DNA from 2 places in the Paraburkholderia sp. GAS199 genome. Region 2 is predicted to be linked to the other one. Evidence: predicted binding sites of a transcription regulator. Region 2 holds the regulator's gene; the other holds the start of a gene.

Region 1 (3,179 bases), on a different contig from region 2:
GCTGGTTCGCCGAGCCAAAGCCGTCACAACGTTGAATCGCCTGGAGAGACTCATGGAACGCCTTGCCCGCCTGCTGCCTTTTCGCCAGTTCGGTCGTCTGCGCCATTTGCGCAAGCTGGTGCCTTGCTCGTTGATCGAGGCGTCGTCCGCGTCCGTCACGCCATCGCTGTTCGACGAGCCGGCCGGCAACGCCGACCTGCACGGCCTGCCGTCATCGTTGCCGGCTTTTGCACGCGTCTCGCTGAACTCGGGGCTGAATACGGCCGAGCCCGCACGTCGCGCACCGGTGCGCGTCTATCACGGGCCGTCGCGGCTCATCATGGTCGGCACGGTCGACGCGGTGTGCCGCATGATCGATCGCTGCATCGCCGAGGAAGCGAACGTACACGGCGCGGTGTTCGAGGCGTAACAGAATTTACAGGTCTCCCTTACTCCGCAAGTCGTGCTCGGGATCGTTTTCGTGTGGCCGCTGTCCACCCTAGATCACACCTGATGGAGAGCACCACTCGATGGCAGTTCCAACACGCACGCGGCGCAGCACAACACGGCCGCTGATCGTCACACTAATCGTGATTGCGGTCATTGCCGCACTGGGCTTCGCTTACGCCACGCCGTACATCGCGCTGAACAATCTCAAACGCGCGGCCGACGCGCGCGATGCTCCGACCGTCAACGAATACGTCGACTTTCCCGCTTTGCGCGAGAGCCTGAAGCAACAGGTGTCGGGCTTATTGACGCGTCGGCTCGACGCGCATAGCAATGGCAATCCATTGGCCGCAATCGGCGCCATGATCGGCGTTGCGTTGATCGGACCGCTGGTGGATGCGTATGCAACGCCCGATGGCGTGGCCGCGCTGTTGAACGGCATGCCGCCGCGTGGCAATCCGGGCGAACGTCCGCCCGTCCCGCCTGCCGCTGCTAACTCGCCGGGGGCGCCGCAACCCGATACGCCGCAGCAAGCGGCGCCGGCAACACCTGCTGCGGGCAATTCAAACGGTAACGCCAACGGCAATCCCGAGCCCGCCGCGCCACAACAGCCGCCGCAAACCACGGCTGCCTATCGCGGACTCAACGAGTTCGTGGTCACCTATCAGCATGGCGCCGGCGACGCACGTTACGCCGCAATCTTTCAGCGCGAAGGTTTGTTCACCTGGAAACTCGCCGCGGTCGACCTGAACACGCCATGAGGCACGCGCCGGGCAAACGCCCGTCGTAGTCCAAAGCCCGGGGAATCGGGCCGCATGCATCGAACATGCGGCTCGCCATCAGGCAGCGGCCTGCTGCTGTTCCTGCGCCGACGAACACGCCACCAGAATGCTGCACGAAACCCGGTCGAGCAGCGGCGTATTGCCTGCGCCCATCCACCAGCGCGACAGGCCGGTTCGGCAGCGATGCCCCACCACCACCAGATCGACGTGCAGTTCGTTGGCAAGATTGGCGATTTCGTCGATGGGATGACCGAAGGCGAAATGCCCCTGCGCACTGACGCCGCGTTCGGTCAGCCAGTCCACGCCTTCCTGCAGGATGTCACGCGCGGTCTTCTCGAAACTGCCGCATGCGACGTCGGTCAGCAGGCCTGCGCTTTGCGCGATGCTAGAACGCATATCCACCACCGAGAGCAGGTGCGTTTCCGCTTTCAGGTCCATCGCCAGATCGGCGCCGCAACGTAGCGCTTTGCGCCCCTCGCGCGAGCCGTCGTAGCACAACAGGATTTTCTGGTAGCTCGCCATGATTTTCTCCCCTAGCGCGAAGTGCGCGGTTTGAATGAATCATGGTGCGCCGCAATTCAGCTTGCAAGGGATGGAAAACGCCAGGTCTGCCCGAATTCGGTGCGCGCACGGGCAAGACCCTGGCAAACCCGATGCGGCGGCGCAAGAAAGCCGCGCGGCCACGGGTTGCACAACCCGCCCTGCGTTGGGGGATAGCCTGGAATAAGCCGCCTTCCCGGCAAATCACGTCTTTTCGAGGAGCGTTGATTGATCCATGTGAACGCTGGCGAGTGCTTTGGTCTGCTCGGGCCGAACGCCTGGCTCACCGCGGACGGCTTCATCTTCCTTCGAGCGTCCCATCGATATTGCGGACATTCACATGCTGATCGAGGCCCAAACGCTCGACACGGTGATTCTCATCGATCGCCATCATGGGCCATGTATCGATGGTGCTTCGGTGTCAAAGAATCTACCGGTGCGTGGGCGCGCCATGATCGACGGTGAAATGGGCGACACCGAGCGCCGCTAATACGGGATGGCATTTCACGTAAATTCGAGGGTTTCCACATACACCGCGATACGTTGCGCCCATGACATACCACGCCATTACAGTCACGCTCGAAGATATCGGTAGCATCGTTGCCGTGAAAGACAGATACAACCGCACAACACAGGGCCTTACATTCAATGCCACTATTGCGGGAAAGCGGCAATATGCCGTGACGATAAGTGGCAATCCCCGACTCGATAACGGCATGGTCGTAACTGCGGTTTTGCGTGATCCGGCAAACTGGCAAACGCTGGCGGGTTGGCGCAACCTGACAACCGGCGAGATTTGTGGTGTGGATGAGCCAGGTAAGTGGGTCGCCATGTTAGGCTTCACGGCCCTCTTCGGGTTTCTTTTCGTACTCAAGGCAATGCACCCCGATGCCAGCGTGGCCGGCAGAGTCGCGCTGTTATCCGTGGTCGTGTTGGGCAATGCGTGGTCGATACTTGCCCTGCGCAAGTCTCTCGCCGTTTACCGCTTGCTCAAGCCGTGGATACGGCGCTGACTGCAATACAAGCGGTTTGGAAGTCATGGAAAAGCCCGCACAAGGCGGGCCGTAAAACTACGATCAGACAATGCCGCGCTTACCGCACGCTATTGGCAGAGTTCAAGGTGTTGGTGTTGATCCACGCCTTTGCTACCTTGCGACGCATCAACACCATCGCTAACACGCGAAGCCATGCGCAGCCACCTATCAATGCGATGGCCCACAAGCCTAGCGCGTGTAGATACGCGTCGCCCCAATGCATCCACAGAATAGTAAAAGCGGCAATCCATTTTAATAACGTGTAGCCCCTTGTTTCCCCCTTGAACGCCCAGCGTATTGCCATCGGGTTTGCTATCAGCGCGGCGAGGACAGGCAGATAACCCGCCCAGGGTAGAGAAAAGTGGTAGAGCATCACTATCAGGACAATGGCTTCGCA
Region 2 (3,179 bases):
GACCTGCGAGCGCAGGTCAGAACGCGTGGCCTGGACTTTACTGTGCGGGCCCCACACAGCGGAATCCCGCATACACGTACTGGTAATGCGCCTGAAACCAGTTTCGGAATGCCGGGCGCAACATGCACTGCGCGGTCCGCGCCGAGCCGCCCTTCAACACGTAATGCTGACCGTCGAAGAAGTTGGCCGAATAGCCCAGATAGAACGGAAACGCTTCGAAGCCGGGCAGCGCGTCGAATACCGTGGAGGTCCATTCCCATCCGTTGCCGAATTGCCCTTCCACGCCGAAAGCGCTGACGTTCTCCGGATGCACATCCACCGGCGACGGGTCCCAGCTGCGGAAATCGAAGTTGCCCGAGGCGGCGTGCGGCGCGCCCTGAGCGGCGCGTTGCCACTGCGCTTCCGTGGGCAGCGACTTGCCGGCCCAGCGCGCGTAGGCGCTCGCTTCGGCCTGGCTCACATAGACGGGCCAGTCGAGCGGCAGCGGCACGTCGTCGAACATGGTTCTGAACGACCAGGCGCCGTTCTGTTTCGACCAGCCGGCGGGATGCGCGATGTGTTCCGCTTCCTTCCACGCCCAGTCTTTCTCCGACCACCATTTCGGTTCGTTGTAACCACCGGCGTTGATGAAGCCGAGGAAGGCGCCGTTCGTCACCATATGACGGTCGATCTGGAAGGCCGGCACGTCCACGCGCACTTCGCCGAACTCGTTGTCCCAACCGAAGCGGCCGCTTTCGCGTGTCATGCCGAGCACGGCGGTGCCGGCCGGCACGCTGACCATCGACGGTTGCGCGTTGTCGCGCTCGGGCCGCTCATAAGACGGCGCGAGCGGTGCGGCGATTTTCTGCTCGAGCGGCAACTGATGGAGCATGTAGGCGAGCGTCTCGGCGTGCATCAGACGATGCTCGATCGCGACGTTCAGCAGTTGTTCGGCGCTCGCGTCGGCGTTGGCACCGGCAGCCTGGCGGTCGCGGCCGATCTGGCCGGAGTCGCCCAGCGCATCCAGTTCGCGGTCGATCTGCTCGCGAGCACGTTGCGCGTAGCCGCGCACGGTGTCGAGCGAAGGCCAGTCGCCGGGTTGATCGGTCGGGAATCCGCCGTCGACGGGGTCGATGCCGAAGGCAAACAACTGGTCGAGTTGCGGGTCGAAGGCGGGCAGGTCGCACAGGCGGCCGTCGAACAGATTCCGGTCGAAAGCCTCCAGATGGCCGATATAGAACACGATGCGATGGCGCTCGCGAATCGGACGTTCGTACAGGAACTCGGGCTTGACGATGGAAAACAGGGCGTCGGTAACGTGGCGCGCGTCGATCAGACGCTGGACGAGCGGGTGATGCGGAGCGGGGTCGCGGTTCATTTCGCCGGGTCTCCTTGCGGGGGACGGACTAAAGACTGTAACCCCTTTGCACGGGTCGTGCCAAGACGAAAGCATGCACCACGCCGGCGCGCCGCAAACCGGCGGCGCGCGGTGCGGCAGGCGTACGGCGTTCAGATTTGCCGCAAGCCTTCCAGATCGACGATGCGGATGTGTTTGCCCTGCGTGTCAATGAGGCCGCGCTTTTGAAATCTTGACAGGGTACGGCTGACGGTTTCGAGCGTCAGGCCGAGGTAGCTGCCCATGTCGTCGCGCGTCATGCGCAGGTTGAATTCCGCCGACGAATAACCGCGCTGGGCGTTGCGCTCCGAGACGTCGAGCAGAAACGCGGCCACCCGTTCGTCCGCCGAGAGGGAGCCGAGCACCATCATCTGCGCATCTTTGCGCACGATCTGTTCGCCCATCAGCTTGTGCAAACGGTCCTGCATGGAGCCGATTTCGCGGCACAGCGTTTTGAGCGCGGTGTAGGGGACGATGCAGACCGTGCTGTCTTCGAGCGCGAGCGCACTGCAGGCGTGGACGTCGTCGCTGATGCCGTCGAGGCCGAGCGTTTCGCCCGCGAGCCGCAGACCGGTGACCTGTTCGCGGCCGTCGCGATGCGCCATGACGGTTTTCATCGAACCGGAGCGCACGGCGTAGATGTTCTCGAAGCTATCTCCGCTGCGATACAGCGCCTTGCCGCGCGGGACCGAGCGCGCGCTGCAGATGAGCGTTTCGAGTTTGGCGAGTTCCTCTCCCGCGAGGCCCTGAGGCATGCAGAGCTGGCGCATGGAACAACTGGAACAATGCGCCGAACTGCGCGAGCTTGCCCGTACCGGTGAAGTGCGCCGACGTGCCGCCGGCGACGGGGCGATGTCCACGCTGGCGGCGGGCTGCGTGGTGCGGGTCACTGCGGTTGGAGTTAGCATGATCTGCAGCCGTTGTCAGGAGAGTGATTCATTGTCCCACCGGGCATTTTGTCCCAGCCGGGTCAAAATGACGCGCCAGCGCGGTGGGCGTGGCGCGCACGCGGGTCATGCCTCGTCGGGTTTGCCCGCCGCCGACGGGATCAGCAGCACCGGCAGGTTCGCCTGACGGATGCAGCGCTCGGCCACCGAGCCGAGAATCAGACGCTGAAAGCCGCGCCGGCCGTGCGTGCCCATGACCAGCAGGTCGGCGTTGAAGGCGGCAGCCGCTTTCAGCACGGCAACGGAGACGTCGTCGAGCGAGCTTGCGTCGTCGACGACGAGTGCGCCTTGCACGCCTTGCTCGGCCATCGCTTTCGCGAATTCCGCGCCGAGTTCCTTGCCTTCTTCCACCAGACGGTTGCGCAGGATGGACGGGTCGTAACCCGGCGCCTCGAAGTACATCGGCGTGTTTTCCACGACGTACAACGGTTGCAGTACTGCGCCGCTCGACTTGGCCAGTGCGAGCGCCGCTTCGAACGCGCGGCGGGAAGTGTTGCTGCCGTCGACCGCTACGAGGATGCGTGTGTACATATCAACTCCTATCGCGTTACGAACCGTTTGTTTAATTATTCTAGCGGAGCAGGCGGAATGAGTTCCCGAACGTTGACGGAAGCTTGCGATAGATCATGTTTTGATCGCCTGGTTCTTGACACAGCGCTCTTGACAGTTTGCGAAGCGCTGGCTACGCGGCCGATTAAACCTTCGTATGATCCGTCGCACCGATCCGGCGCGGCGTCAAGCCGGATGTATGGCTAGGCATGCGCGGCGACATCCTTTAATTTCCATGTCACGGCTCGGGCGCTGCGCGCCGTCGTGCCGATTTCGAATATATTGTTGGCGTGCCCGGGGCGGCCGTG

The links. The regulator FNR, encoded in region 2, switches genes on or off when oxygen is low (the NO sensors DNR and NnrR bind a similar motif). The targets are predictions, from matches to a motif close to TTGATNNNNATCAA.
Region 1: the regulator FNR is predicted to act here: its motif matches at 1,977-1,990, upstream of P3T18_RS18655 (universal stress protein).

What each region holds. Positions count from the first base shown of each region.
Region 1 covers NZ_JBNDMM010000004.1:387,197-390,375, reverse strand. Annotated here, with positions in the region: gene P3T18_RS18665 (hypothetical protein) at 53-409, shown strand; gene P3T18_RS18660 (DUF2939 domain-containing protein) at 510-1,187, shown strand; gene P3T18_RS18655 (universal stress protein) at 1,266-1,730, opposite strand; gene P3T18_RS18650 (hypothetical protein) at 2,089-2,238, shown strand; gene P3T18_RS18645 (hypothetical protein) at 2,300-2,761, shown strand; gene P3T18_RS18640 (hypothetical protein) at 2,841-3,179, opposite strand, start outside.
Region 2 covers NZ_JBNDMM010000005.1:317,848-321,026, reverse strand. Annotated here, with positions in the region: gene P3T18_RS20970 (SUMF1/EgtB/PvdO family nonheme iron enzyme) at 38-1,357, opposite strand; gene fnr (fumarate/nitrate reduction transcriptional regulator Fnr) at 1,489-2,283, opposite strand; gene P3T18_RS20960 (universal stress protein) at 2,389-2,853, opposite strand.